DNA from 3 places in the Curtobacterium sp. 314Chir4.1 genome. Region 1 is predicted to be linked to each of the others. Evidence: predicted binding sites of a transcription regulator. Region 1 holds the regulator's gene; each other region holds the start of a gene.
The links. The regulator HrcA, encoded in region 1, represses chaperone genes, less so after heat shock. The targets are predictions, from matches to a motif close to TTNGCACTCGNNNNNNNCGAGTGCNAA.

Region 1 (10,217 bases):
CACGGCCTTGTCGAGCTTCTTCGAGGCGAGGGTCAGGGCCGCTACGGCCTTGTCCTTGTCGCCGGCGACGACGGCCTCGTTCGTGTGACGGATGACCGTCTTGAGCTCCGAACGGTAGGCCTTGTTGCGCTCCTGGGCCTTGAGGTTGGTCTTGATGCGCTTGATCTGCGACTTGATGTTCGCCATGTGTTGCTCCTGTTGTCTCTGACGGGTGGCCGCGACCGCTGGGTAGAGGGGCCCTTGGTCGCATCGCGTTCCACCCGTGGGCGACGGAACGCGGAAGTCCAGCCAGCTACATTACCAGGCCGACCGGGCTGGACCAAAGCACCGAAACGCCGGGAAACCGCGCCGCAACACGGATTCGCTACCGTGACGAGCATGCCATCCCTCGCGCCCCGGATCGAGACCGTGCCCGCCTCCGGAATCCGCCGGGTGTTCGAGCAGGCCGCGGTCCTGCAGCAGGACGGGATCGACGTCGCGATGCTCGTCATCGGTGAACCCGACGTCCCGGTCGCCCCGCACATCGGCGAGGCCGCCCGCCGCGCCTGGTCGGAGGACCGCACGGACTACACGCCGAACGGCGGCATCGCACCCCTCCGTGCGGCCATCCGCGAGAAGCTGCGCCGCGAGAACCGCATCGAGGTCGACGTCGAGCAGATCTGGATGACCATCGGAGCGACCCAGGCGCTCTTCCAGGCGATGACGCTCGTGCTCTCCCCGGGCGACGAGGTCCTCGTGCCGGACCCGGGCTACACGACCTTCACGATGAACGCCCACATCATCGGGGCGACGCCCGTGCCGTACCAGCTGTCGCCGGCCCACGGCTTCGAGCCCGACCTGCAGGCGCTCGAGGCGAGCATCACCGAACGCACGCGGGCGATCGTCGTGAACTCGCCGTCGAACCCGCTCGGCTCGGTGTTCGGCGAGCAGACCCTGCGTGACCTCCTCGCCCTCGCGAAGCGGCACGACCTCTGGGTGATCAGCGACGAGGTCTACGAGTACTTCACCTACGGCACCCGGCACGTCAGCCTGGCGAGCCTCGACGAGGACGACCGGGTGTTCACGGCGTTCTCGCTGAGCAAGACGTACGCGATGACGGGGGTGCGCGTCGGGTACCTCGTCACGCCGAAGGGGCTCGGCCCGGTGATGCGCACCACGCAGGAGGCGATGATCAGCTGCGTCGCCGAGCCCGACCAGTGGGCGGCACTCGCGGCGATCGTGGGGGACCACTCCGCGGTGCAGGACGCCCGCGAGCACTACCGCGCCAACCTCGGCGTCGCGAAGGACGTCCTCGACGCCGCCGGCATCCGCTACCTCGACCCGCGTGGCGCCTTCTACCTCTGGGTCGACGTCTCGCACGTCTCGCAGGGCGACGTCGCCGAGTGGGCGCTCGGGTTCCTGCACCGCGAGCGGGTCGCGGTCGCACCGGGCAGCGCGTTCGGCCGCACCGGGGAGGGCTGGATCCGCGTCTGCCTCGCGGCGACGCCGGCGGACCTGCGGCGCGGCCTCGGCGCGCTGCCGACGCCGGCACGCGAGCGCGTGTAGACACCGGCCTGGAGGCACGGCGCGCGTCCGCCACGCCTCGCACCGTGCGAGGTCGGCCAGGCATCGTGCGCGGTTCCGATCAGTGTGCGAGGTCGCGTTAGTGCCACGGTGCGTGGAACCTCGCACGCTGCGGACGGGCGGCCCGCGGTGCGCGCCGCCGGCGCGCGGACGTGGGACAATCGTTCGACCGTCCGACCCACCTGAGGAACCGTGAGCCCACAAGCATCCGCGCCGCTCGAGCCCGCCGCGACTCCGGCCGAGTCGATCCGCAACTTCTGCATCATCGCGCACATCGACCACGGCAAGTCCACGTTGGCCGACCGCATGCTGCAGATCACCGGCATCGTCGAGGACCGCGCGATGCGTGCCCAGTACCTCGACCGCATGGACATCGAGCGCGAGCGCGGCATCACGATCAAGTCCCAGGCGGTGCGCATGCCGTGGGAGCTCGACGGGCAGACCTTCGCGCTGAACATGATCGACACGCCCGGACACGTCGACTTCTCGTACGAGGTGTCCCGGTCCCTGGCCGCGTGCGAAGGTGCGATCCTGCTCGTCGACGCCGCGCAGGGCATCGAGGCCCAGACGCTCGCGAACCTCTACCTGGCGCTCGAGAACGACCTCGAGATCATCCCGGTGCTCAACAAGATCGACCTGCCAGCGGCCGAGCCGGACAAGTACGCCGCCGAGCTCGCGCAGCTGATCGGCGGCAAGCCCGAGGACGTCCTCCGCGTCTCCGGCAAGACCGGTGTTGGCGTCCCCGAGCTCCTCGACCGCGTGGTCCGCACGGTGCCCGGCCCCGTCGGCGACGTCGACGCCTCGCCCCGCGCGATGATCTTCGACTCCGTCTACGACAGCTACCGCGGTGTCGTGACCTACGTCCGGATGATCGACGGCACGATCCACCCGCGCGAGAAGGTCCAGATGATGTCGACCAAGTCGACGCACGAGATCCTCGAGATCGGTGTGTCGTCGCCCGAGCCGAAGCCCACGAAGGGGCTCTCGGTCGGCGAGGTCGGCTACCTCATCACCGGCGTGAAGGACGTCCGCCAGTCGAAGGTCGGCGACACGGTCACGACGGCGCAGAAGCCCGCGACCGAGGCGCTGCCCGGTTACACGGACCCGAAGCCGATGGTGTTCTCGGGCCTCTACCCGATCGACGGTTCGGACTACCCCGACCTGCGCGAGGCACTCGACAAGCTCAAGCTCTCGGACGCCGCTCTGGTGTACGAGCCCGAGACCTCCGTCGCGCTCGGGTTCGGCTTCCGCTGCGGGTTCCTCGGCCTGCTGCACCTCGAGATCATCACCGAGCGCCTGAGCCGCGAGTTCGGGCTCGACCTCATCACGACGGCGCCGAGCGTGATCTACGAGGTCACGAACGAGGACAACACCGTGACCGAGGTCACGAACCCGTCCGAGTTCCCCGGCGGTCGGATCGTCGAGGTCCGTGAGCCGATGGTCCGCGCGGCCATCCTCGCGCCGAAGGACTACGTCGGCGCGATCATGGAGCTCTGCCAGTCGCGTCGAGGGTCCCTGCTCGGCATGGAGTACCTCGGCGAGGACCGCGTCGAGATCCGCTACGAGATGCCCCTCGGCGAGATCGTCTTCGACTTCTTCGACCAGCTGAAGAGCAAGACGCAGGGCTACGCGTCCCTCGACTACGAGCCCACCGGTGACCAGGCGGCCGACCTCGTGAAGGTGGACATCCTGCTCCAGGGCGAGCAGGTGGACGCGTTCAGCGCGATCGTGCACCGCGACAAGGCCTACGCGTACGGCACCCTCATGACCGAGCGCCTGCGCAAGCTCATCCCGCGGCAGCAGTTCGAGGTCCCGATCCAGGCCGCGATCGGCGCACGCATCATCGCCCGCGAGAGCATCCGGGCGATGCGCAAGGACGTCCTCGCGAAGTGCTACGGCGGTGACATCACCCGCAAGCGCAAGCTCCTCGAGAAGCAGAAGGAGGGCAAGAAGCGCATGAAGATGGTGGGTCGCGTCGAGGTCCCGCAGGAAGCCTTCATCGCGGCGCTCTCCGGCGACGTCGAGGAGAAGAAGAAGTAGCTCGGGACTGGTCCGCGAGAGCGACACGCTCCGGGCTGGCGGTTTCGGGACGTCCGCCGAAGCGACAGGCTGCCGCGGGATACTGGTGGCAGCCTGTCGCTTTCGCGGACACGTGACCAGGACCCCCGCGCCGGGTCGGGTACCGCCCGCTACACGCGGCGGGCGCGGGTCCGCAAGGCGGACAGTGCGAGGGCCGGGAGGCTCGCGGCAGCCAGTCCGGTCAGTGCGGTCCGCAGGATGACGAGTCCCGCGGCCGCGTCGTAGTCCGCCTGCCCGGCAGCGGCGAACCCGGCCACCACGGCACCGATCACCATCGCGAGCATCGTGAACCCGAGCACCACGGACAGCCCGCGCGCCCGGTGCCGGCGCACCGCGAGCACGAGTGTCGCGCCGAACAGCAGGACCCCGGCTCCCGCACTGCACGCCCCGAACACGGCGATCGCGTTGGCGGTGTCGACACGTCCCAGCCGCTCGGCGGCGCGGACACGTACCGGGCGGGGGAGTCGAGGCCGGCGGTGGCCCACTCGACCGCGGCGCGGGCGGTGGCGGCGAGCCCGAACGCCGCGAGCGTCAGGACGGCGAACGCGGCCGTCGTGCGGTCGACGGACCGCGTACGGGCGGGGGTGGAGTGGGGCACGGACCAAGGGTAGGGGCGTGGCGGACGCGTGTCGGGCCTCCAGTTCGGGGTGCGCGGAAAGCGGATCGCGGCGCGCGCCACTGCGTCGACCTCGGTTCGATCGTGAGCACCGCCGGCAAGTAGGCTGACGGCATGAGTTCCCGCGGCAGCTACCGGACCGCCCTGACGTACGGAGCCGTGGGTGCGACCCAGGCGTCCGACCTCATGACGTACCCGCCGGAGGGGTTCACCCCGACCGAGTCCCGCGCCCGGATCGGGCACGGCGACCAGCGCTTCGAGACCGCGGTCACGCAGGCCCTGACCTGGCAGATCCAGGAGCGCAGCGGCATCCGCGTGCAGGTCGAGGACCAGCCGGACGACGACGAGGTCCGCTACAACCCGGTGACCTTCGACGAGGCAGGGGTGCCCATCGCGCCCGCCTCGATCGGGACGCCTCGGGTGGAGAAGTTCGCGCCGGACGGCACCCCGCTGCTGACGGCGGGCACGAGTGCGACGCTGACGATGCACGCGTTCGGGCAGACCGTGCACGCGCCGGTCCGGGTCGTGTCGATCATCGACGAGAACGACCGCAAGGGTTTCGCGTACGGCACGCTCGAGGGGCACCCGCTCTCCGGCGAGGAGTCGTTCGTCGTCGAGCGCACGCCGGACGGTTCGGTGTGGCTGCAGATCCGGCAGTTCTCGCAGCCGTCGAGCCGGAAGTGGCAGTTCGTCGCGCCGCTGCTGCGTCGCCAGCAGAAGGTGATGGCGGAGAAGTACCTCGGGGCCCTCCGCGGCGACTAGGACCGTTCGTCGACCGGACGCAGCGGGGGGAGCGCCGCGATGGCGTCCTCGATGAGTGCGGCGTCGTCGACGCAGTTCCGGGCGATCGTCACGGCGCCGGTGGCCCGCAGCGACTCGACGTCGTAGACCCCGGTGGCCACGGCGAGGAACGGGATCCCGACGGCGTCGGCGGCCTCACCGTCGCGCGGGGTGTCCCCGACGATGACGGCACGGGTGCCAGCCAGGGCCGCGGCGGCGCGGGCGGTGACGCCGGTCCGCTCCACCTCGGTGTCACCGAAGTACGAGTGCTCCCAGTCGAACGCGTCGACGTCGAACCCGGCCCCCTGCAGCTTCACGCGGGCGCGGTACGCGGAGTTGCCGGTGAGCAGGCCGTTCCGCCACCCGAGTTCCGCGAAGCGCGCCACCAGCGCGATCGCTCCGGGGGCAGGGCTGCGGTGGTCGCCGGAGCGGTGCCGCTCCTCGGTGAGGTCGCGGAGGTGACCGCTGACGACCGGGATGAGGTCGGTGTCGAGTTCGTGGGCGCGGACGTGCTCCGCGATCAGCCCGGCGTCGGTGCGGCCGTGCTGGTGCCCGACCCGCAGCACGAGGTCGCGGCCCACCGCCCGCTCGAGCGCGAGGTGGTACAGGTTGCCCGGCGACGAGGCGTTCATCACGAGGGTGCCGTCGATGTCCCACAGCACTGTGGTGGGGACGGTGTGGTGCTCCATGCCTCCATCATGACGGACAATGGAGTCCATGCCGAGTGCTCTCCCGATCGCCGACCCAGCGCCCGTGGACGGCCTGATCTCCCCGGCCTCCGACGCGGGCGACGTCCCGTTCGGCGTGTACGTGCACGTGCCGTTCTGCCGGGTGCGCTGCGGCTACTGCGACTTCAACACCTACACGGCGTCCGAGCTCCGTGGGGTGCGACGTGACGACTACGCCGGGCACGCCGTGCGCGAGATCGAGTGGGCGGCTTCCGTTCTCGACGCGTCGGCAGTGCCCCGTCGCCCGGTGTCCACGGTGTTCTTCGGCGGCGGGACCCCGACGATGCTGCCGGCGTCCGACCTCGCCATGATCCTGCGCGCGATCGACGACACCTGGGGGATCGTCCCCGGGGCCGAGGTCACGACGGAGGCGAACCCGGACTCCGTGGACGCCGTGTCGCTGGAGACCCTGCGGGCCGGCGGGTTCAACCGGATCAGCTACGGCATGCAGTCGGCGGTGCCGCACGTGCTCGCGACGCTCGACCGCACCCACGACCCCCTCCGTGTGCCCGGCGTCGTCGACCTCGCGAAGCAGCAGGGCCTCGACGTGTCGCTCGACCTCATCTACTCGACGCCCGGGGAGTCCCTCGACGACTGGCGCGCCTCGCTCGACGCCGCCCTGGCGTGCGAGCCGGACCACGTGAGCGCCTACTCGCTCATCGTCGAGGACGGCACGGCGATGGGGCGGATGGTCGCGCGGGGCGAGTTGCCCGCGCCCGACGACGACCTCGCGGCGGACATGTACGAGCTGGCCGACCAGGTCCTCGGCGACGCCGGCTACTCCTGGTACGAGGTCTCGAACTGGTCGCGTGGCGCCCAGCACGCCAGCCGGCACAACCTGTCCTACTGGAAGGGCCACGACTGGTGGGGCGTCGGCCCTGGCGCGCACTCGGCGGTCGCCGGCACGCGCTGGTGGAACGTGAAGCACCCGGCCGCGTACGCGAACCGGGTGCTGTCGGGGGAGTCGCCGGCCGCCGGTCGCGAGACCCTGGACGACGAGACCCGTTACGTCGAGCGCGTCCTGCTCGCGGCACGCGTCCGTGGCGAGCTCGCCACCGCGGAACTCCGCCAGGAGGCCCGTGGCCGGGTCGCGGGGCTCATCGCGCGTGGACTCGTGGACGGCTCGGCCGCGGTGCGGGGACGGATCGAGTTGACCCTGCAGGGTCGCCTGCTCGCGGACGCGGTGGTCCGCGAGCTGCTCGACTGATCTCCTAGGGCTTGATGAACTCGATGGAGAGCGGGTAGCGGTAGAACTCGCCCCGGTTCGCGGCGACGGCGGCCATGATGCCGAAGACGACCGACAGGACCCCTGCGGCGAGCACGACGAGCCCGCCGATGACGATGATCGTCAGGATCGTCCCGACGACGTACGCGATCGCCATCGTGATGTGGAAGTTCAGCGCGACGCGGGTGTGCTCGCGGATGAACCCGCCGCGGTCACGCAGGACGAGGTACGCCACGAGCGGTGCGATGAAGGTGAAGAAGATCCCGCCGACGTGCGTCAACGTGGCCCAGAGTCGCTGGTCCTCCGGCGACATCGGCTGGGGCGGCTGGTACCCAGCGGGGTACTGCGGTCCACCGGGGTGCTGCGGGCCACCGGGCTGCTGTCCGTAGGTCATGCGGGAAGCGTACCGACCGGGTGTGCAGAAGTCCCGGTCCGTCGGCGGTCGGGCGTAGGATCAGCAGTCGAGACGTCCGAGTGCCAGAACGAGTGGAAGGGGTCCGGGTGGTCAGCGAACGCAGCCTCGAGGTCCTCAAGGCCATCGTGCGGGACTACGTCGCGTCGCGCGAACCGGTCGGCTCGAAGACGATCGTCGAGCGGCACGCCTTCGGGGTGAGTGCCGCCACGATCCGCAACGACATGGCCCAGCTCGAGGACGAACAGCTCATCGCCGCCCCGCACACGTCGTCCGGCCGCGTGCCGACCGACAAGGGCTACCGGGTGTTCGTCGACCACCTCGCCGCTGCCCGGCCGCTCTCCAGCGCCCAGCGGCACGCGATCGAGACGTTCCTCGGGGCGCCGAACGACCTCGACGAGGTCCTCGGCCGCACGGTCCGGCTGCTCAGCCAGCTCACCAACCAGGTCGCCCTCGTGCAGTACCCCTCGATGGTCCGTGCACGTGTGCAGCACATCGAGCTCGTGCGCCTCGGCGACAACCGCCTGATGGTCGTGCTGATCACCGACACCGCCCGGGTCGAGCAGCGCGTGGTCGAGACCGACGTGACGCTCGACGAGGGCGCGCTCACCGAACTCCGCGCGGTCGTGAACGGCGCCACCGTCGGGCTCCTGCTGCAGGACGTCTCGACCGCGCTCCGGGCCGTCCCGCAGCAGATCCGACCGGACGCCCAACCGCTCGCCGGGGTCGTCGTCGCCACGCTGATCGAGCAGGTCGCCGCCAACCGGCAGGACCGCCTCGTGATGGCCGGCGCGGCGAACCTCGCCAAGAGCGAACAGGACTTCTCCGGCGGCCTGTTCCCCGTGCTCGAGGCGATCGAGGAACAGGTCACGCTGCTCCGGTTGTTCGGCGAGATGCAGATCGACGACGTCGCCGTGGCGGCCCGGATCGGCGTGGAGAACGCCGAGTACGGGCTCGACGCCACGAGCATCGTCGCCGGTGGCTACCTGGCACGCGGCGAGGTCGCCCGCCTCGGCGTGCTCGGACCGACCCGGATGGACTACGGCACGAACATGGCCGCCGTGCGCGCCGTCGCACGGTACCTGTCCAAGCTCCTGGGCGAACATTGACCCTGCGGCACCCGCCGCACCGAACCGAAACCGACTGAGGGATACGTGGCAGACCACTACGACGTCCTCGGCGTCCAGCAGGACGCCTCCGATGCCGACATCAAGAAGGCGTACCGCCGTCTGGCGCGCGAGCTGCACCCGGACGTGAACCCGAGCCCGGACGCCGCCGAGCGCTTCAAGGACGTGACGCACGCGTACGACGTGCTGAGCGACCCCGAGCAGCGCCGCCGGTACGACGCCGGACCGCAGGCCGACAGCCCGTTCGGCGGCGGCGCCGGTGGCTTCAGTGACATCTTCGACGCGTTCTTCGGCGGCGGTGGTGGTGGCGGCCGCGGCAGTGGTCCGCGCAGCCGCGCCGAGCGGGGCCAGGACGCCCTGCTCCGCATCGACGTCGACCTCGACGAGGTCGTCTTCGGCACCCACAAGGACGTCGAGGTCGACACGGCCGTGCTGTGCGAGACGTGCAACGGCTCCTGCTGCGCGCCCGGCACGAGCCCCCAGACCTGTGACATCTGCGGCGGTTCCGGCCACATCCAGCGCCAGGTCCGCTCGCTCCTCGGCAACGTCGTGACGAGCGCGCCGTGCGGCACCTGCCGCGGCTACGGCACCGTCATCCCGAACCCCTGCCCGACGTGCCAGGGCCAGGGCCGGGTCCGTGCCCGCCGCACCGTCCCGGTCGACGTCCCCGCCGGGGTCGACTCCGGTCTCCGACTGCAGATGCCCGGCCAGGGTGAGGTCGGCCCGGCCGGTGGCCCCTCCGGCGACCTGTACCTCGAGATCCGGGTGCGGCACCACGACGTCTTCAGCCGCGACGGCGACGACCTCCTCGCCACGCTCGAGGTCGCGATGACGGACGCCGTGCTCGGCACCACGGCGACGATCGACGGGCTCGACGGTCCGGTCGAGCTCGAGATCCGCCCGGGCGTACAGAGCGCCGACGTCCTCGTGCTCAAGGACCGCGGGGTCACGAAGCTGCGCGGCAACGGGCGCGGCGACCTGCGCATCGGCGTCCAGGTCGTGACGCCGACGAAGCTCTCGCACAAGGAACGGCAGCTCGTCGAGCAGCTCGCGAAGTCGCACAAGGCCGCGGCACCGCAGTTGTCGCGGTTCCAGCAGGGCATGTTCGGCAAGCTCCGCGACCGGTTCTTCAACTTCTGATGGCGTCGCTCTACCTCGTCGACTCGCTCGACGGCGTCACGGTCGGCGACACCGTCCCGCTCGACGGGGCAGAGGGACGCCACGCGGTCGCGGTCGCGCGGGTCCGGGCGGGGGAGACCCTGCGGTTGTCGGACGGTCGCGGCACCGTCGTGACCGGGTCCGTGACCGAGCTCGGGCGGGACTCGCTGTCGTTGGCGGTGTCCGAGGTCGCCGTCGACGAGGCACCCTCGCCGACGCTGACGCTCGTGCAGGCGCTCGCGAAGGGCGGGCGTGACGAGATGGCGGTGCAGGCGGCGACCGAGATCGGCGTCGACCGGATCGTGCCGTGGTCGGCCGCGCGCAGTGTCTCCCGGTGGGACGGCGCGAAGGTCGAGAAGGGCCGGACCCGCTGGGCGGCGATCGCGCAGGAGGCCTCGAAGCAGGCGATCCGCTCGCGCGTGCCGGCGGTGGACGCCCCGGTGACGACGGCGCAGCTCGCCGGCGGTGCGGAAGCGGACCCGTCGCGCGCGGTGCTCGTGCTCGACCCCGCCGGGGACGTCCGACTGTC
Region 2 (10,217 bases), on a different contig from region 1:
GGAGCCCGGCCTTCACCCCGCCGAACGTGACCGTGACGTCGGCGTGCAGGACGTGCTCGTCGGCGATGCCGCCCGTGTCCACGTCGATGCCGCTCGGCACGTCGACCGCGACGACGAACGGGGCGCGCTGGTCGCGCGCGAGTTCCCGGATCGCGTCGACGACCTCGCGCGCGGGGGAGCGGAGGGCCGCGGGTCCCTGCACACCGATCCCGAGGATCCCGTCGAGCACGAGGTCCGCCTCGAGCGCGGCGGCGGTCGTGACGGCCGCCGGTCCGGCGGGACCGGTGGGGTCGTCCAGGAGGCGCGCCCCGGCGTCCAGCGCCGCTGCCAGGCCCGCCTCGTGGATGCGTGAGCCGACCCGCAGGACCGCCACGTGCCTCCCGGCCGATGCAAGGCGAGCACCCGCGAACAGGGCGTCCCCGCCGTTGTCGCCGCTGCCCACCAGCAGCAGGACCGATCCCGGTCCGTCGCCCGGCCGCACGGCCGGGTCGTCGAGCAGGTCGCCGACGATGCGCGCCAGTCCTTCGGCCGCGCGCTGCATGAGGGGCTCACCCGCGTCGAGGTGCGGCCGTTCCGCCGCCCGGATCTGATCGCCTCCGTAGCCGTCCATGGGACCACAGTGCCCCGGTAGCCTGGAGGGGACATGTCACTCGTCCCCGAAGCGCCCCGTCCCCGTGCCGTGATGTCCCCTGACGGCATGAAGATCGCCACCTACGACTTCGGCGACCCAGAGGCACCGGCCGTCGTCGCCGTGCACGGGTTCGCCTCCGGTGCGCTCCTCAACTGGCACGCCTCCGGCTGGACTCGTGACCTCGTCCGCGCCGGCTACCGGGTCGTCGCCCTCGACCAGCGTGGGCACGGTGCCAGCTCGAAGCCGCGCGACCCCGGCGCGTACTCGATGGACCTGCTCGTCGCCGACGTGACCGCCGTCATCGACACGTACCTGCTCGATGACGTCGCCTACCTCGGGTACTCGCTCGGCGCCCGGGTCGGGTGGCACACGGCCGAGCGGATCCCGGACCGGATCACCCGCGCGGTGTTCGGCGGCATCCCGGACGCCGACCCGATGCGGCGCGTGCGGGTCGACCAGGCGAAGGCGTTCCTCGCCGACGGCACGCCGATCGAGGACCGCGTGACGAACGGCTACCTGACGATGGCCGGGAACGTCGAGGGCAACGACCTCGCCGCGCTCGTCGCGATGGTCGAGGGCATGCGCGACAGCATCGAACCGACGCCCGAGAACGCACCGGCGCAGCCCGTGCTGATGGCCGCGGGCAGTGAGGACGGCATCAAGGACAGCGCCGTGCGGCTCGCCGCGGCGGCGCCGGATGCCTCGTTCTTCGAGATCCCGCGACGGAACCACTTCAACGCACCGACCTCCCGTCACTTCCGCGAAGCAGCCATCACCTTCCTGTCCGCCGCACGCTGACGGGTACTGCCAGGTCCTCGTTGTCGGAGCGGGCCGCGCGTACCGTCCCCGCCATGGACTACAGACTCCTCGGCAACAGCGGGACATCGGTGTCGACGCTGACCCTCGGCACCATGACGTTCGGCAGCGAAGCCGACGAACCCACCTCCCACACCATCATCGACACGTTCGTCGCGGCCGGCGGCACCCTGATCGACACGGCCGACGTGTACTCCGGCAACGAGTCCGAGCGGATCATCGGCCGCTGGCTCGCCGCGCACCCCACCGAGGCGCAGCAGGTCGTCCTCGCCACGAAGGGACGCTTCCCCCAGGGCGACGGCCCGAACGACGTGGGGCTGTCCCGTCGGCATCTCCGGGTGGCACTCGATGCGTCCCTCGAGCGGCTCGGCGTCGAGCACATCGACCTGTACCAGATGCACGCGTGGGACGCCCTGACGCCGATCGAGGAGACCCTCCGCTTCCTCGACGACGCCGTCTCCGCCGGGAAGATCGGCTCGTACGGCTTCTCGAACTACCTCGGCTACCAGATCACCAAGGCGGTCTACGAGGCTCGTGCCCGGCACTTCGCGCCGCCCGTCACCCTGCAGCCGCAGTACAACCTGCTCGTCCGCGACATCGAGCACGAGATCGTCCCCGCGTGCCTCGACGCCGGGATCGGCCTGCTGCCGTGGTCGCCCCTGGCCGGCGGCTGGCTCTCCGGCAAGTACCAGCGCGACGAGGCGCCGACCGGGAACACCCGGCTCGGTGAGAACCCGCAGCGCGGCATGGAGGCGTGGGAGGCCCGCAACGGGGACGAGCGCACCTGGGCCGTCCTCGACGCGGTGTCCGCGGTCGCCGACGCGCACGGGGCATCGCGGTCGCAGGTCGCCCTCGCGTGGCTGCTCGCCCGGCCAGCGGTGACGAGCGTCATCCTCGGCGCGCGCACGGTGTCGCAGCTCGAGGACAACCTCGGCGCCGCGGACCTCGTGCTCGACCAGGCCGAGCTCGACACCCTCACCGAGGTCAGTGCGCCGCGGATCGACGACTACCCGTACGGCACGGCGGGCGTCGCGCAGCGCGAGCGGAAGATCACGGGCGGACGCTGAGCGTCGGCTGTCCGGGTTCTGCGGCTTTCCGCGACCTTCGACGCCGGTGTGGACACTGCGTTCAGTGAGGTGTCACCATCACTGCACGACCGGCTGGTTACCGCGTCGAGCGCTCGGAACGCCCCCTGATCCGTGTTCCACGCGCCGAAGGCCCCGGGTGTTCCCACCCGGGGCCTTCGCATGCAGTGCTCCTGCACCGCGCGGGCCGGCAGCGGGACTTGAACCCGCAACCCCCGTATTACAAGTACGGTGCGCTACCAATTGCGCCATGCCGGCTGACGCGCCCCATCCTAGCGGCGGGCGCGCCCGGTGCTCACTCGCCCGCGGGCTGCTCCGCGAAGTTCAGCGAGATCGAGTTCATGCAGTACCGGTCGCCCGTCGGGGTGCCGAAACCGTCCGGGAACACGTGCCCGAGGTGCGACCCGCAGTTCGCGCAACGGACCTCGGTGCGTGCCATGCCGAGGGAGTTGTCCTCGAGCAGCTGCACCGCGTCCGGGTTCACCGACTCGTAGAACGACGGCCAGCCGCAGCCGGAGTCGAACTTCGTGCCGCTCTTGAACAGCTCCGCACCGCAGGCCGCACACGTGTAGACGCCGGCGCGCTCCTCGTCGAGGAGTTCACCGGTCCAGGGGCGTTCGGTGCCGGCCTGACGGAGGACGGCGTACTGGTCCGGGGAGAGTTCCTCGCGCCACTGGGCGTCGGACTTGTCGACGTTGTACGTCATTGTTTCCTCCTGCTTCCGGCCGGGCTCTTCCGGGGTGTTCCCGACCACTTCGGTAAACTCGCCACGATGTCCGAACATTCCGTGCACCACGCCCGTTGGGACCGTCTGACGACGGACGAACTGTACGGCATCGTGGTGCTGCGGAACCGCGTGTTCGCACTCGAACAACGCGTCACCGCCGAGGACTTCGACGGCCGTGACCGCGAAGCCGACACCGAGCACTGGTGGTTCGGCACGGACGCCGATGCGGTTGGGTACCTCCGGCTGATCCGTCCGGCACCCGACGAGGTCCACCCCGACGGCGCCGAGCCGCCCGCGTGGGTGATCGGTCGGGTCGCCACCGACCCCCGCCATCGAGGGAGGGGGATCGCGGGTCGGCTCGTCGCCGCGGTGCTCGAGGCCCACGGGCACGATGCCGTCGTCCTGCACGCCCAGGAGTACATCGTGGCCCTCTACGAACGCCACGGGTTCACGCGCTTCGGCGCCCCCTACGACGAGGCCGGCATCCGCCACGTCGGCATGCACCGTCCCGGTCACTGATGGACACGCGGGAGCGGTACGCCGCCTACGCGGAGCGCATCGCGGGAGCCTCGCCGTCCTACGCCGCCTGGGCGCGGTCGCTGGACGACCGCATGGTGGCCATGCTCGACGAGGTCCCGGAGTCGAAGCGGCAGCCCGAGCTGCTCTTCGCGGTCGCGCGGCGGCTGGGTGCGGATCCGTCTGATCCCGGTGCGCTGCGCGCGCTCGGCCTGGAGGCACGTCCCGCCCTGGTCGCGGCCCTCGCCTCCGCCACGGTGCAGGCCAACGACCCGCGGCGGCTCGCCCCGGTCGTCCCGCTGTTCGCGGCGCTCGCCGCACGGGTGGGCCGGCCGCTCGGCCTGGTCGACGCGGGGGCCGCGGCGGGACTCTGCTCGATCCCGGACCGCGTGACGCTCGACCACCGACGCGGGGACGCCCTCGTCCGGATCCGCACGGCGCCGAGCGACCCGTCGGTGCACCTCACCGCGGACGTCTCCGGCGTCGAGGTCCTGCCGACGACCACGCCGATCGCCGTCGGGGCCCGGATCGCCCTCGACCCGAACCCGATCGACCTCGCCGAGCCGCACGCGTTCGACCGGCTCGTCGAGGCCGTCCCGCCCGAGGCGACGGACCGCACCGCCCTGATGCGCGAGGCGGCGCGCGCGACGCTCGCCGTGCCTCCAGTCCGGATCCGGGGCACGCTGCCCGGTGACCTCGACCGTTCTCTGGACGCCCTGCCGGACGGCGTCGTCCCGGTCGTCCTGACGACCGGGACGCTCGTCTACGTCCCCGGAGCGGACCGCCAGCGGTTCGTCGACGGGGTGCACGACCGCGGTGTGCACTGGATCGCGCTCGAACGGACGGGCATCCTCAGCGGCGTCGCGGCGACCCTGCCGGACGACGTCGATCCCGCCGACCCCGATGCGTTCGCGACCGCCTCGCTCGACGGCGTGGCGATGGCCGTCTCCGACCCGTTCGGCGTGCGCGTGCGGTGGCTGCGCGATCCGAACCTGTGACCGGTCTTCGCGACAGTCCAGCGGCGTGCCAGGGTCCGGATGATCTCCACCCCTACGATGTGCGAGACCCGTTACCTCACCGTGATCGGAACCGCAGTGACCGCCACACCCGTCGAGCTCGACGAGCTCGCCAAGCACGTGCTCGCCTTCGAGCACGACCGGGCACGGCACGACCGCACGAAGGAAGCGGAGATCCGGGTCGAGTTCGACATGTCGCCGGCGCGGTACTACCAGGTGCTGAACCGTGTGATCGACTCGCCCGCGGCGCTCGCGTACGACCCGCAGCTGGTCTCCCGGCTGCAGCGGCTCCGCCACGCGCGCACCAGTGCCCGGGCGGCGCGCAGCTTCGTCGCTCCCGGCGCAGCACCCGAAGGACGTGAAGAGGAACGATGACGACGAGATACCCCCGAGACCGGTTCGACGACGTCGCCGACGGCCCGCGGGTCGGAGCGCACCGGGGCGCGCAGCGCCGGGGCCGCGGCTGGATCGCGTTCGCCTGGGCCGCCCTCGCCACGGGTGTGCTCGTCGGGATCGGGGTGCTCGTCCTCGCCCTGCTGAACGGCAGCTACTCCTTCGACGGTTCGACGTCTCCGTCGGCGTCGTCCTCGGCGTCCGCGTCGGCGACCGCCGAACCGTCGTCGTCGCCGTCGTCCTCGGCGCCGCAGGCCCCAGCGGCCGGGACGCCCGCCGACCAGGGGACGACGAGCGTCGTGGTCCTGAACGGCACGACGACGACCGGCCTCGCGGCGAAGGCCAGTGCCGCGCTGACCTCGGCCGGGTGGAAGGTCACGTCGACCGGGGACGCGGGCACGACCGGGACGACCGCGACGATCGTGTACTACCAGCAGGCGGCACAGGCGTCGGTCGCGCAGGGGATCGCGAAGTCCCTGGGCGTGACCGCGGTGCAGCAGTCGGCGGCGTTCCCGAATGCCGACATCAGCGTCGTGCTCGGTGCCGACTACGCCGGTTGACGCATTTGTGACGGGCGTGTTTCAGGCACGTTGATTCTTGTCGGAATCATCGTGAAAGAACGTCACACCCCTTGCCCTGTCGGCATTGTTCGGTAAGAGTCGTGCCAAGACGGCGACTGCGTCGTCCGGAACAGCACCACCGCAGGGAGCAAGAGATCATGGCCAACGGAACCGTGAAGTGGTTCAACGCCGAGAAGGGCTTCGGCTTCATCACCGTCGATGGAGGGGGCCAGGACGTGTTCGTGCACTACTCGGCAATCGACATGTCGGGCTACAAGGTCCTCGAGGAGGGCCAGGCAGTGACGTTCGACGTCGGCACCGGGTCGAAGGGGCCGCAGGCCGAATCGGTCCGTCCCGCCTGAGCGTCGTCTCCGGCGAACCACTTCGAACGCGTCGTCCCGTCAGGGGCGGCGCGTTCTTCCGTGCCGGGCTGCACGACCGCTCGCCGGTGCGTGTCCTGGGAACTCGACCCGTGCCTCCCGTCGGTGTTGCACTCGACCCCTGCGAGTGCCAGAATCGGCGTTGGCACTCGCTCACGCTGAGTGCCAGCACGACCCCCATGACGACGTCCGGGAGGGACGAGAAACTCACATGGCAAAGATCATTGCTTTCGACGAAGAGGCCCGTCGCGGCCTCGAGCGCGGCCTCAACATCCTGGCCGACGCCGTGAAGGTGACGCTCGGCCCGCGCGGCCGCAACGTCGTCCTCGAGAAGAAGTGGGGCGCCCCCACGATCACGAACGACGGTGTCTCCATCGCCAAGGAGATCGAGCTCGACGACCCGTACGAGAAGATCGGTGCGGAGCTCGTCAAGGAGGTCGCCAAGAAGACCGACGACGTCGCCGGTGACGGTACGACCACCGCGACCGTCCTCGCCCAGGCACTCGTCCGCGAGGGCCTCCGCAACGTCGCCGCCGGTGCCGACCCCGTGTCGCTGAAGCGCGGCATCGAGAAGGCCGTCGCCGCCGTCTCCGACCAGCTCCTCCTCAACGCCAAGGACATCGAGACCAAGGACCAGATCGCCGCCACCGCGTCGATCTCCGCCGCGGACCCGACGATCGGCGCGCTCATCGCCGAGGCCATCGACAAGGTCGGCAAGGAAGGCGTCGTCACCGTCGAGGAGTCGAACACCTTCGGCACCGAGCTCGAGCTCACCGAGGGCATGCGCTTCGACAAGGGCTACCTGTCGCAGTACTTCGTCACCGACCCCGAGCGTCAGGAAGCCGTCTTCGAGGACGCCTACATCCTGATCGTCAACTCGAAGATCTCGAACATCAAGGACCTCCTGCCGGTCGTCGACAAGGTGATCCAGGCGGGCAAGCAGCTCCTGATCATCGCCGAGGACGTCGACGGTGAGGCCCTGGCCACGCTCGTCGTGAACAAGATCCGCGGCATCTTCAAGTCCGTCGCCGTCAAGGCCCCGGGCTTCGGCGACCGTCGCAAGGCCATGCTGCAGGACATCGCGATCCTCACCGGCGGCCAGGTCATCTCGGAAGAGGTCGGCCTCAAGCTCGAGAACGCCACGCTCGACCTGCTCGGCAAGGCACGCAAGGTCATCATCACCAAGGACGAGACGACCATCGTCGAGGGTGCTGGCGACGAGGAGCAGATCGCGGGCCGCGTCCGTCAGATCCGCTCCGAGATCGAGGCGACCGACTCCGACTACGACCGCGAGAAGCTCCAGGAGCGCCTCGCGAAGCTCGCCGGTGGCGTGGCCGTCATCAAAGCCGGTGCCGCGACCGAGGTCGAGCTCAAGGAGCGCAAGCACCGCATCGAGGACGCCGTCCGCAACGCGAAGGCCGCCGTCGAAGAGGGCATCGTCGCCGGTGGTGGCGTCGCGCTCATCCAGGCGTCCATCGTGCTCGACTCCCTCGAGCTCGAGGGCGACGAGGCGACCGGTGCGAACATCGTCCGCGTCGCGATCGACGCGCCGCTCAAGCAGATCGCGCTGAACGCTGGTCTCGAGCCGGGCGTCGTCGCCGCCAAGGTCCGCGAGCTCGAGTCCGGCCACGGCCTCAACGCCGCGACCGGTGAGTACGTCGACCTCGTCGCCGCGGGCATCATCGACCCGGCCAAGGTCACGCGCTCGGCGCTGCAGAACGCTGCGTCGATCGCCGGTCTGTTCCTCACGACCGAGGCCGTCGTCGCCGACAAGCCGGAGCGCACCCCTGCTGCCCCGGCCGGCGACCCGACGGGTGGCATGGACTTCTAAGCAGTCCTTCCGGAAGGGCCTCGCACGCTGCGCGTGCGGGGCCCTTCCGCGTGCGCGGGTGGGTGGGTGGGTGGGGTTCCCGAGGTTCCAAATTCTCGGCATCTCGCGTCAGCAACCCGCCAGTTGCCGCACATCCGCAACACGCGGACGGCGTGTTGTGGAACCTCGATCGGTTGCGTGCGCTGTCCGCCTGGAGGCGCGGATCACCTCGTTCTCCACAGATGCGTCATCCAGGCCCCGGCCTGGGCAAGGAGCGCGGAACACTCGCTCCATGGGGAGTCGACCGACACGTGTACAGGAGCCGACCGGAGCGTTCCGCGTCCGTGAGGCGATCGCTGCTGGGGTGTCGCCGTCGCGGCTGACGAGACGTGACCTCGAAGCTCCCGTGCACGGCGTTCGGTCTCGAGCGGGCATTCCCATCACGACAGTCGAGGCGATCGCGCTCGTGCTCCGCGGCGATCAGTTCATCAGTCACACGACGGCCGCCGAGTTGTGGGGCGCTCCCCTCCCGCGCCGACCCGGTGATGCGCTCGTGCACGTCACATCGATCGGCACAGCACCCGTGATGCGACGGCCACAGGTCACACCCCATCGACTCCGATCTGACACGTTCCGTCCCGAGCGGGTTCGAGGCATCCCCGTGAGCGGGCCAGCACGTGCCTGGTTCGAGTGCTCGTCACTCCTCTCCGAAACCGATCTCGTCGTCCTCGGCGACTACTTCGTCGGGCCGGCCGGACTCGCGACCATCGACGGGCTCCGGGCTGCGATCGTGCCCGGATCGCGGTCGTCGAAGAAGGCGAGGGCTGCGCTCGGACGGATCCGGTCCGGCGTCGAGTCACCCATGGAAACGCGGTTCCGCCTCGTGGTGATCGATGCGGGAATCCCGGAGCCGGCAGTGAACGAGGACGTCGTGGACGACGCGGGGACGTTCCTCGGACGCCCAGACCTCTCGTGGCCGGACGTCCGGATCGCGCTCGAGTACGACGGAGACCACCATCGCGAGCAGCGCACGTTCCAGCACGATCAGCGACGCTCGAACGGATTCGTGGTGAACGGTTGGATCGTCATCCATGCGACGTCGATGGATGCTGGACGCCCGACGGTCCTCCTCGAACGGCTCCGGCAGGCATTCGTGCAACGCCGACTCGAGGAAGCGCGCCGCTCAGCAGCATGACGTGAGCCCGACGTCGTGACGACCTGGACGGGGTTGGCTCGCTCTCATCCCGCCGAGGTTCCAAGACATGCCGTGTGCGCGGTGCGGGGGTTCCGGAGAAGCCTACGAGCGCGTTCGAGATGCCGAGATTTTGGAACCTGGGGCGGGCGGGGCGGGCGGGCGCGGTGCGGCGCGGCGTCAGGCGCCGGGCGCCGGGGCCGCGTAGTCGCGGGGGAGCAGGGGGAGCCAGACGCGGAAGGTGGCTCCGCCGCCCTCGGTGTCGAAGACCTCGACCGACCCGTGGTGCGCCGCGACGATGCCCGACACGATGGCGAGCCCGAGGCCCGAGCCACCGGTGTCCCGAGCGCGCGAGGTGTCGGCCCGCCAGAAGCGCTGGAAGATCTTGTCGCGCAGCTGCGGCGGGATGCCCTCGCCGTGGTCGATCACGTCGATGTGCGCCATGCCGCGTTCGTCGTCCACGCCGATGCCGATCTCGATCGGGTCGTCGTGCTCGGTGAACCGCATGGCGTTGCCCATCAGGTTCGTGACGATCTGGCGGATCTTGTTCTCCTCCGCCAAGACGATCGGCGGACGCTTCGGCAGCACGACCGTGGGCAGCGGCGTCGTCTCGTCACTCGGAGCGAGGTCGCCGTCGACGCCCATCGCCCGGGTGCGACGGGCACGCAGCCGTGCGATCGTCTGGCGCGAGAACGCGATCGGTCCGGTGGTGTTCGCGGACGTGGGGGAGACCGGAGGGGAGTCGCCCGAGCCGGAGCCCGGTGCCGACGCCGGACGGACGGCGTGCGGGACGCTCTCGCCGGTGACCGAGTCCTCGACGAGCACCTGGATCTCGCGGTCGGGGTTCGACGCCATGGTGTCGAGCGCGGAGTCGCGGGCGATGGCGACGAGGTCCACCGGCCCGAGCTCGAGCGGCTTCGACTCGTCGATGCGGGCGAGCTGCAGGAGGTCCTGCACGAGGAGGCCCATGCGCTGGGCTTCCTTCTCGATGCGCTCCATCGCCTGCGCGACGTCCTCTTCCTTGCGGAGTGCGCCCATCCGGTACAGCTCGGCGTACCCGCGCAGTGAGACGAGCGGCGTGCGGAGTTCGT
Region 3 (10,217 bases), on a different contig from region 1:
TCGCTGCTTCTCCTTCGCCGCCACGGCGGGGCCTAGCCTGACCGGCTCCCCGACGTGGGACAGCGGCGCGCGCCGGTCAACGAACGTCGAACAACCCGGACAGGTACGAACCGATGAGCAGTACGAACTTCCCGACCATCGCCACCCCCGTCGGCCCGATCCCAGACAGTGCACCCGCTTGGAATCGGCAACGGCAGTCGCAGATGCCGTCGCATCGCTACGAGGACGTCTACTCACGTGTCTCCGTCCCGCTGCAGACGCGTGATTGGCCGACCGAACGACTGACGCAGGCGCCACTGTGGGTGCCGGTCGACCTGCGCGACGGCAACCAGGCTCTCACGGAACCGATGGATCCTGTCCGCAAGCAACGGTTCTTCGAGCTGATGGTCGCGATGGGGTACAAGGAGATCGAGGTCGGTTACCCCTCCGCATCGCAGACCGACTACGACTTCGTCCGCCGCCTCGCGGAGACGGACATCGCCCCCGAGGACGTCACCATCGTGGTCTTCACACCTGCTCGCCGGGACCTCATCGAACGTACCGTCGGATCCATCCGCGGCATCCGTAATCCCGTTGTGATCCACATGTACGCGGCAACCGCGCCGACCTGGCGAGACGTCGTTCTCGGGCAGGACCGCGACGGGCTCCGCAACATGATCCTTTCCGGCGGCAGAGCTGTGCTCGAGCTCGCTGGGCACCTCGAGAACGTTCGATTCGAGTTCTCGCCGGAGGTCTTCAACCTCACTGAACCGGACTTCGCGCTCGACGTCTGCGACGTGATGACCGAGCTGTGGGACGCAACCCCTGACCGGCCCGTCATCCTCAATCTCCCAGCCACTGTCGAGATCGCGACTCCGAACGTGTACGCCGACCAGATCGAGTACATGCACAAGCACCTCGACCGCCGTGACGGGGTGATCCTCTCGGTGCACCCCCACAACGACAGGGGGACCGGTATCGCATGCGCGGAACTGGCCGTCCTCGCGGGAGCGCAGCGGGTCGAAGGGTGCATCTTCGGCAACGGTGAACGAACGGGCAACGTCGACCTCGCCACACTCGCGCTGAACCTCCACGCGCAGGGCGTGGACCCGATGATCGACTTCTCCGACATCGACGAGATTCGCCGCACCGTCGAGCACAGCAACCGTATCGAGGTGCATCCACGCCATCCGTACGTCGGTGATCTCGTCCACACCGCGTTCTCCGGAACGCACCAGGACGCGATCAAGAAGGGGTTCGCGGAGCACCGCGCCCGTGCGACTGTCGAGGGACGGCCGGAACGGGAGATCGCCTGGCGGGTGCCGTACCTGCCGATCGATCCTGCAGACCTCGGCCGGAACTACGACGCTGTCATCCGGGTCAACTCCCAATCCGGGAAAGGCGGCATTGCCTACCTGCTCGAGCGTGAGCACGGCATCGAACTTCCGCGGCGGATGCAGATCGACTTCGCGCGACGTGTACAAGCTCACACCGACGCGAGCGGCGGTGAATCCTCCGCGGCGCAACTCCTCGAACTGTTCACCTCGTCCTACTTGTACGGGCAGGGGCCGGCCTTCGAACTGATCCGGCTCGAAGCCGAGGACCGCAGTGGATCGAGTTGCATCCGGATCGGGATCCGCATGAACGACATCGAGTACTTCGAGGAGTACGAGGGGCTCGGCCCGGTCGAGGCAGCTGTGGCGTTGCTCGCCGACCACGACATCGACGTCGAGGTTCTGTCGCTGCATCAAACGTCACTCGCTGCCGGTGCCGGGAGCGACGCGCTCACGCTCATCGAGTACCGCGCTGGTGCGAACACCGGTTGGGCCGCCGGCCGACACCGCTCCGTGCTGAGCGCGAGCGTGCACGCAGTGCTGCAAGCGGCCCGTCCCCAAGCCGATGCTGTCGCGACGGGCGTGAAGCGTGATGACACTGCGAGCACCCGCTCCGCAGGCGATCCGGGCGTTGATCGGCGTTGGTGATCGGGCTCCGAAAGGAGGGAGAAGGTCATGACCGAAGAACGAGGTCTGCCAGAGCGCAGCCAGATCGTGCAGCGGCAGCTCGACCGCGCGGGGCTCACCGCCCGAGTACGCGAGCTGCCGGAATCGACCCGCACGGCGGCCGAGGCTGCTGCAGCACTGCGTTGTGACGTCGGTGCGATCGCGAGCAGCCTCCTGTTCTTCGCTGACGGGCTGCCTCTCTTGGTGATGACCAGTGGCCGACATCGCGTCGACACGACGATCCTCGCCACCGAGGTGGGCGCGGAAGCCATCGAGATGGCGAGTGCGAAGCAGGTGCGGGAAGTGACCGGACAGGCTGTTGGCGGCGTCGCTCCCGTCGGGCATCCAGTGCCCGTGCGAACCGTCATCGACCGTTCGCTCGCGAGCTACGAGACCGTGTGGACGGCTGGGGGTACACCGCACACCGTTGTTCCGCTGAGCTTCGATGAGCTCACCGCCGTCACCGGAGGGGAGCCCGTTGCTGTCTCCGTCGACTGACTTGGTGACGTGGTCTTGCCGAGAGCAGCTGCCCTGCCGTGTGCCGAGGAACGCATCATGAAAACCGTTGCCCACATCTTCCACGACGACGAAGCATCACTGACGATCGGAAGCCGGCTGCCCGCGAGAGTCGGCGAAACGGCGGCCACGAACGGCATCTCGGTCGAGGTGTTCGTCTTCGGCCCCGCTCAACAACACCTCAGCGAGGCCCGCTCCGAGGTGGACCGCTTGTTCAACTCGCAGATCGATGCGCTCATCGCGTCCGGAGTTCGCGTCGGAGCCTGCATCAATGCTGCCCGCGAAGCGGGCGTCGAATCCGCACTGGTGCAGCGCGGCGTGAAGCTCTCCGTGGCCCGCGATGAGTTCATTCGTTTCACCCTCGAGAACGCCACTGTCATCTCCTTCTAGCGAATCGTCGGCCATGAGCGTCCGCAGCGGACCGGCGAGATGAGTGAGTCAGGGCGCTCGTGTTCCGGTAGGCGAGGGGACAGCCAGTGCGCCGAGCACCTCGAGCCAGCCCGATCACGCGACTGCGTGCGCCACAACCTTCCTGGGAGACCTGTCTTGACTGACTACCGCGCCGTCTTCGACGTCCAGATCGCTTTCGTGAACGGTGGCGGGCTGACCGCCGAAGGGTTCCGGCTCGATGTGCCAGGCTCCGGCACGTCCGAGCGAGACGTGGCTCGTCTGCTCGTGCAACACCTGGGACTCGCGCTCGTCGGCGATGTCCGCTTCAGTCGGCTCCAGATTGTGGCAGAGCGACACAAGGGCAGTCGCGGAGTACGCGAGCAGCGGGACCCGACCAGGGACGTGGACCATCTCCTCGTTGATCTCAGTCACACGATTCGGGAGGGCATGAGCACCCTGCCCGAGGCGTCGCCGATCATCACATCGCTTCTCAGCCGGCAGGAGTCGACGCAGCGCTCCGCGACAGGGACGCCATCCGCGTCAGACGGCATGTCCCTGCCAGAGAACACTGGAACGTGCCTTGACACGTCGTTCCATCGCCATCAAGACGGCGCTGACCTTCCGATGGTCCGACTTGACAGTGTGGTGGACCTGCCGACCGAGGTCTTCCACCTGTCCGACGCGGTCGAACGAGGTCTCCCCGCTTCGGTGTTCCACGACCGGGACGTGCGCGGGAAGGCAGTACTGCTGCACACCGGCTGGGATCGGCACTTCGGCACGCCGCGGTACCAGGACCGGGCCCCGTTCCTCCGTGCGGACGGCGCGCAGTACCTGGCGGCGCAAGGTGTTCGACTGGTCGGGATCGACTCGATCGACATCGACGACCTCGCAGTGACGGCTCGGGGAGAACGGCCCGCCCGCTCGTTCCTCCTCGCAGCCGGGATCCACGTCGTCGAACATCTGACAGGCATGGATGCGCTACCTCCGGCCGATTTGACGTTCACCGCCGTTCCACTGAAGGTCGCGCGCCTGGGAACCATCCCGGTCAGAGCGTTCGCGAAGGTGCCGCGTACCGGAGCGTGACCGGCTCGATGACCGAGCGAGGACGCCGTATCCCGCCGCTCGGCGAAGCCTCGCCCCACCGCCCTGGCGTCGCCCGCATCGAGCCAGCCGGGGACTTGCGAGACCACGGCCAACTCGGACCGACTGCTTCCAGCGACTGGTTCATCTCGATCATCGTCCTTTCGCTGCGTCGCCTCGGAGGGTCATCACCGCACTGGTGACGCTCGCGATGACTCGGCCGTCACGGCCGGTTACCTCGCAGAGGTACTGGCTCAACGTCCTCCCCGCATGTGTGCATGTCGCCGTGGCCGTCAACGTCCCCGACCATGACGGCCGCAGGAACCTCGCAACCAGGTCCGTGCTGGTGAACGACTCCCCAGCGCGCATGACCGTCGAATGGGCGGTACCGATCGCCGCGTCCGCCAGCTCGCAGAGAAAACCGCCGTGGATTGTTCCCTGCTGGTTTCCGAACCGCTCGACGTCGGCGTGAACCTGCACGACCGCACTCCGTCCACCAACGTCGACCAACGTGAACCCCAGCGTCTGCTCGATCGCGGTCGGGTAGCGAACCAAGGTCGTCTCGCCGGGGCGCAGTGTCCCCGCCAGCCGGCGAGTCAGGTAGTCGAGCACAGGAAGGGACTCGCCGGGGGTTGAGGACGGTGGTGCCACAGGACGTGACTGTACGCAGTTGCTCTCGGCCGATGAAGGTCCAGGTGCCGCGCACACTTCTGGGCCAACAGTCGGGGTGTGGTGTCGTCGGCTGACGTTCGGTTCTGCTGCAGCCCGTTGAGAGTCAGGGGCGGTCTCGCATCCATTCGAAGAGGCGCTGAACTGCCGTCGGGAACGCTGCGCGCGACGGGGTGGCGAAGCCCACGACGACCGCCGGAGGACGGTCGCTGTTCCGGACGTATCGGTGCACCGCATGGGTAGCGAAGTCGTCGAGGCGAATGACGCCGCGGTCTTCCTCGTCGGCTTCGAGGGCGGATCCGAGTGGAACGAGTGCCTGCAGGCCGGCTGGGATGCCGGGCACAGTGAGGTGTTCCGCAGCGGCGGCGGCGATCAAGAACTCGTGCCGGCGAGCGTATTCGCGGCGTTGCCGTCGCACGTGTCGTTCGAAGTCGCCGGAGCGGATGAGGTGTGCGAGGGCGAGCTGATCGATGAGTGGTACTCCGCCGGTCAGGCGTGCTGTCGTCGCCGCGACGGGCCGGATCAATGACTGCGGCAGCACCATCCACCCGAGGCGGAGCCGAGTGTCCAACGTCTTACTGACGCTTCCGATGTAGATGACGCGGTGGGGCGCTGACCGCTGCAGTGCGGCAATCGGGCGGCGATCGAAGCGAAACTCACCGTCGTAGTCGTCTTCGACAATGAATCGATCGGAGCGTTCCGCCCAAGCGACAGCCACGCGTCGTCTTCTGGACTCGAGAGCGCCACCGAGCGGGAACTGATGCGCCGGCGTCAAGGTCGCGGCGTCGATGGTCCCGTCGAGAAGCTCCGTCTGCGCACCGAGTTCGTCGACGGGGAGGTCGACGACGTCCATGCCAGCCGCACGCCACAGCCGGTCCATTTCAGGGAGGGACGGGTCTTCGATCGCCACGGTTCGTAAGCCGAGCTCCCGGAACGTCGCAGCAAGGATGGTTGACGCGGACCGGTAGCCGCCGCAGATGACGATGGACGCCGGGTTTGCTTCCACCCCGCGCGCACGGCGGAGGTACCCCGCGAGCTCGACGCGGAGTTCATGGCTGCCCATCAGCGGTTCCTCGCCAGGGGCGTTCGCAAGCCCGACGCCGGCGGTCCGTCGCAATGCCGCGCTCCACTTCGCGCCGGGGAACGAACCCGTTTCGGGGCGCCCCGGCCGAAGATCGAATCGTGGCGCGCGTGTCTCAAGGATGGGTTCTGGAACGGTGGACGGCTCGCCCGACCTGGCAACGAAGATCCCAGCGCGTTCGCGACTGACCAGGAGCCCGTCCGCGACCAGGTCGTCGACCGCGGCGACCACCGTTCCGCGGGCGACTCCGAACTCCAGCGCCAGTTCGCGTGCAGCGGGTACCCGGCTGCCCACCTGCCAGAGATCGTCTGCGATCATCCGGCGGATGAGGTCCTCGACCGCTCGACGTTTCGGAAGCGACGGATCGAGCGCGAGTACCGAGTCCATTGGACCAGAATATGTCGCTCGTCGTGGTCCTTCCGAGTAGGCCAGCCTGGTCCTACTTTCGAGTCATGACCACGGCACATGAAGGCACCGGTTCGCGAATCCTCGTCGCGGGAGCATCGGGTGTACTCGGACGAGCGTTCATCCCACTCGCGGTCGCCGCCGGCCACCACGTCACCGGGGCGGCCCGTTCAGCGCGCAGGGCGGACACGATCCAGCGTCTCGGCGCCGAGCCGGTCATCGCCGACGCCCTCGACCGAGACGCACTCACTCGCATGATGTCAGATGTGAAGCCGGCCATCGTCGTCGACCTCCTGACGGACCTTGCGTCCGGTAACTCGGCGACCAACGCACGTCTGCGGATCGAGGGGACCCGAAACCTCGTCGATGCGGCCACCGGTGCAGGCGTCGAGCGGATGATCGCAGAGAGCATCTCCTGGGTGTACCCGCCCGGCGACGGCGTCGCGCATGAGAACGATCCGTTGGACCTGGGTGCTCCGGAACCGCGCCTCTCCACCATCAACGGTGTCGTGGCTCTGGAAGCGGCTGTGCACGAATTGGAGACGGGTGTGGTGCTCCGCTTCGGCCAGCTGTACGGCGACGGTACCTGGTACGCGCGGGACGGGGCGCTCGCCGACGCGGCACGCGCCGGGAAGCTCCAAGCGACCGAGACGGTCACGTCGTTCATCCACGTCGACGATGCGGCTCGGGCAATCTCCGCGGCCCTGGACTGGCCGGCAGGGACGTGGAACATCGTCGACGACGAACCGGCCGCCGGCACCGAATGGGCGCCGGTCTTCGCCGACCGGGTCGGCGCTCCTGCGCCCGAGGCCACGACGAGCGGTGACGTGGGCCGACCCGTCAGCAACGCACGCGCTCGAGCTCGTGGGCTCGATCTGCGTCGTCCGAGCTGGCGAGCCGGATTCTCCTCGCTGTGAGGCCGCCGCTGCGTCCCGGCACGTGGCGGTCGGGTCTCATCACCTTCAGCGGCGTCCTTCCTGTAAGCGTCCTGCTGAACGTGGGCCTCACGCCGCTGCTCTCCGGTGCGCTGCCACATCTCGTCCTGGTGGTCGTCAATGCGGCGATCCTGGTCGCGGTGCTGAACTGGGTCCTGCTGCCGCTGCTCCATTGGGCCACGGGCGGGTGGGCGGCCCGAACCCCATCCGCGTGCACCGCCGGTCGCACGCAGTCTCCGTCGAAGCCGGCAGCGGCACCACATGTCGACCATCTGTGACAGCGGATTGGACACCTGCTGGAGAGCGTCTCGCGCGTCACCAAGCATGATGAGAGTCCCGGCTCAGGTGCCGGGACTCTCATCACTGCTCGCAGGTCACCGCGATCCGTGGGCGGCCCGACCGGAGGTCACCACGGCTCCCGTGTCGGTGTCCTCGGCGGGCGGCGCCTCGAACAGGCTGGCGTAGGCGCGGACGGTGCTCCAGCCCGCGATGAGCAGGACGGTACCCGTGGCCGCGGCGATCCAGGGCAGGACGAGCGACCGCTCCCACACGCCCGGGGCGGACAGCCACGCGAGGAAGTTCCCGATGACGCCGCCGGTCGCTCCGAGCAGTACCGCTGTCCGCCGGTCGAGGCTCGACAGTGTGAGCGCGACCGTCACGGCGGCGACCGAGGCGAGCGCGTTGACGAGGTCGGACACGGTGGGCGCTCCTACTCCCCGCTCCCGACGGCGAGCTGCTCGCGACCGGCGCCGGTGGTGACGGCGATCTTGCGGGGCTTCGCCGACTCCTTCACGGGGATCGTGACGCTCAGCACGCCGTTGTCGTACCCGGCGGTGATGCGCTCGGCATCGAGGCCGTCGCCCAGTGTGAGCTGACGGACGTAGGTGCCGGGCTGGCGCTCCCGGGTGAGCCACTGGGAGCCTTCCGGGGCGCCGAGGGTGCGCTCTGCGCGGATGGTCAGGACGGAGCCGTCCACGTCGATGTCGACGGAGCCTGGGTCGATCCCGGGCAGGTCGACATCGAGGACGTAGTGATCGCCCGTGCGGTAGAGGTCCATCGGCATCGATCGGGGCCCGGTGGTGCCGAGCAGGGAGCCGGCGAGGCGGTCCAGCTCGCGGAACGGGTCGAAGTTCATCGTCATCGAAATCAACTCCTTCGTCTCTGCTGTTGAGTCCCGTCGACTCAACTGTCAACGTTTTAGCACTCGAGCCTGGAGAGTGCCAAAAGAATCCTCGGAAGTCGCTCGGCAAGGGGCAGGGCTCGAGGCGGCGGTGCTCCGGATCGTCGTCGGTCGGTGTCGTCACCCGGTCCGTGCGGCACGCGAGCGATGACGTCCCTCGAAGACGGGGCGACCCACAAACCTGAGGGTCGGTCACGCACTGCCAGCATGGGGCCGTGGGTAAACAGCGCAAGAAGAACCGTCGGCCGCGTGGCGTCTCCACGTCCGTCGGAGCCGGGGTGGAGATCACGGAGCCGCGCAGCGGGACACTGGCCGTCGTGGCCGGTGCCGTCGCGCTCGTCGCGGCGTTCTTCCTCGGCATCCAGTCCGACGTCGTGGTGTCCGTCGTCGAGCCGGACGGAGACGTGCAGCGGGTGCTGTGGCGCATCGCAGTGATCGTCATCGGGGTCGTCGTCACGGTGTTCGCCCTCCTGACCGTGCGCGACATGACCGTGCCGGACGGTCGGATCGATCGGTACGCCGGCCCGGCGTTGATCGTCAGCGCGTTGGGCATCACCGGGGTGAGCACCCTGTGGTCCTTGCTCGTCGCCGTGTCCGCCACCGGAGCGGCACTGCCGCCGGATGCGATCGGCTACATCGGCAACGCGACGGTGCTCGGCGTCCTGCTCGGCCTCGGGATCGTCGCGGCCGCGTGGTCGCCGCGCGCGTACAGCGCCGTCCTCGAGATGTTCCGACACGGGCGTCCCGGGAGTCGTCCGAAGGCGCTGGTCGCGATCGCCATCGTGATCGTCTTCGTACTCGTGGTGCCCGTCTCGAACGCGTTCCAGGTCTGACCCCGATCCGGTGGTTCCGCTTCGGTACGATCGAGGGATGCGTCAGCACCCGCCCTTCCGAGCCGACGTCGTCGGCAGCTTCCTCCGCCCGGCCCCCGTGCAGGAGGCCCGCGCGGCCTTCGCCGAGCGCCGCATCGACGCCGCCGCGCTCCGTGCCGTCGAGGACGACGCGATCCGCGCGCTCATGGACGCACAGCAGGCCGCCGGACTGCAGCTCGCCACCGACGGCGAGGCCCGACGCGCCTGGTGGCACCTCGACTTCTGGGGCGGCCTGGACGGCGTCGAGGTCGTCGAGCTCGACCACGGCATCGCGTTCCAGGGCGTCACCACCACGCCGAAGGGCATGCGTGTCACGGGCCCGGTGTCGTTCCCGGCCGACCACCCCTTCGTCGCCGACGCCGCGTTCGTCGTCGCCGAGGCCACCGCACGCGGCCTCACCCCGAAGTTCACGATCCCGGCGCCGACCGTGTTCGACTTCCGGCTCGACGCCGACCAGATCCGCACGGACCACTACGACGGCCGCGACGCCATCACCGAGGACCTCGTGCAGGCCTACCGGGACGCGATCGCCGCCCTCTACGCCGTCGGGGTCCGGTACCTGCAGCTCGACGACACGGCGTGGGCGTACGCCTGTTCGGACGCCGAGATGGCGAAGGCCCGTGAGCGGGGGATCGAGACCGACGGCATCGCCGAGCGGTTCTCGTCGATCATCCGGCGCGTGCTCGACGGCCGCCCGGAGGACCTCGTCGTCACCACGCACGTGTGCCGCGGCAACTTCCGGTCGACCTGGATCGCCTCGGGCGGATACGAGCCGGTCGCCGAGCAGCTCCTCGGCAACACCGGCTACGACGGGTTCTTCCTGGAGTACGACAGCGACCGTGCCGGCGGTTTCGAGCCCCTGCGGTTCCTGCCCGAGGGCGACCAGGTCGTCGTGCTCGGGCTCGTCACCTCGAAGACCGGCGAGCTCGAGGACCAGGCGGTCATCGAGCAGCGCATCCGGGACGCCGCCGAGTTCGCGCCGCTCGGGCAGCTCGCGCTCAGCCCGCAGTGCGGGTTCGCCTCGACGGAAGAGGGCAACGTGCTCACCGAGGACGAGCAGTGGGCGAAGGTCCGCAGCGTCGTCGACGTCGCCGACCGTGTCTGGCGCTG

Region 2: groL (chaperonin GroEL) is a predicted target of HrcA. The motif match lies at 6,267-6,293, and genes of this name have one in related genera.
Region 3: CRP27_RS16415 (Hsp20/alpha crystallin family protein) is a predicted target of HrcA. The motif match lies at 8,253-8,279, and genes of this name have one in related genera.

The regions. Positions count from the first base shown of each region.
Region 1 covers NZ_OCMI01000001.1:859,224-869,440, reverse strand. Annotated here, with positions in the region: gene rpsT (30S ribosomal protein S20) at 1-186, opposite strand, end outside; gene CRP27_RS04025 (pyridoxal phosphate-dependent aminotransferase) at 379-1,545, shown strand; gene lepA (translation elongation factor 4) at 1,756-3,603, shown strand; gene CRP27_RS04015 (hypothetical protein) at 3,753-4,037, opposite strand; gene CRP27_RS04010 (DUF1990 family protein) at 4,373-5,020, shown strand; gene CRP27_RS04005 (HAD family hydrolase) at 5,017-5,727, opposite strand; gene hemW (radical SAM family heme chaperone HemW) at 5,756-6,973, shown strand; gene CRP27_RS03995 (DUF4870 domain-containing protein) at 6,978-7,385, opposite strand; gene hrcA (heat-inducible transcriptional repressor HrcA) at 7,493-8,512, shown strand; gene dnaJ (molecular chaperone DnaJ) at 8,558-9,670, shown strand; gene CRP27_RS03980 (16S rRNA (uracil(1498)-N(3))-methyltransferase) at 9,670-10,217, shown strand, end outside.
Region 2 covers NZ_OCMI01000004.1:89,322-99,538, reverse strand. Annotated here, with positions in the region: gene CRP27_RS13235 (NAD(P)H-hydrate epimerase) at 1-610, opposite strand, end outside; gene CRP27_RS13230 (alpha/beta fold hydrolase) at 644-1,429, shown strand; gene CRP27_RS13225 (aldo/keto reductase) at 1,483-2,514, shown strand; tRNA gene CRP27_RS13220 (tRNA-Thr) at 2,718-2,790, opposite strand; gene msrB (peptide-methionine (R)-S-oxide reductase MsrB) at 2,828-3,238, opposite strand; gene CRP27_RS13210 (GNAT family N-acetyltransferase) at 3,305-3,778, shown strand; gene CRP27_RS13205 (DUF2332 family protein) at 3,778-4,773, shown strand; gene CRP27_RS13200 (DUF3263 domain-containing protein) at 4,870-5,166, shown strand; gene CRP27_RS13195 (LytR C-terminal domain-containing protein) at 5,163-5,744, shown strand; gene CRP27_RS13190 (cold-shock protein) at 5,903-6,106, shown strand; gene groL (chaperonin GroEL) at 6,336-7,955, shown strand; gene CRP27_RS13180 (hypothetical protein) at 8,596-9,129, shown strand; gene CRP27_RS13175 (cell wall metabolism sensor histidine kinase WalK) at 9,307-10,217, opposite strand, start outside.
Region 3 covers NZ_OCMI01000005.1:115,345-125,561, reverse strand. Annotated here, with positions in the region: gene CRP27_RS16455 (2-isopropylmalate synthase) at 114-1,961, shown strand; gene CRP27_RS16450 (YbaK/EbsC family protein) at 1,989-2,477, shown strand; gene CRP27_RS16445 (DsrE family protein) at 2,535-2,885, shown strand; gene CRP27_RS16440 (cyclase family protein) at 3,042-3,968, shown strand; gene CRP27_RS18305 (PaaI family thioesterase) at 4,119-4,577, opposite strand; gene CRP27_RS16430 (PLP-dependent aminotransferase family protein) at 4,741-6,102, opposite strand; gene CRP27_RS16425 (NAD(P)-dependent oxidoreductase) at 6,114-7,037, shown strand; gene CRP27_RS18035 (hypothetical protein) at 7,118-7,333, shown strand; gene CRP27_RS16420 (hypothetical protein) at 7,430-7,753, opposite strand; gene CRP27_RS16415 (Hsp20/alpha crystallin family protein) at 7,765-8,196, opposite strand; gene CRP27_RS16410 (hypothetical protein) at 8,451-9,068, shown strand; gene CRP27_RS16405 (5-methyltetrahydropteroyltriglutamate--homocysteine S-methyltransferase) at 9,106-10,217, shown strand, end outside.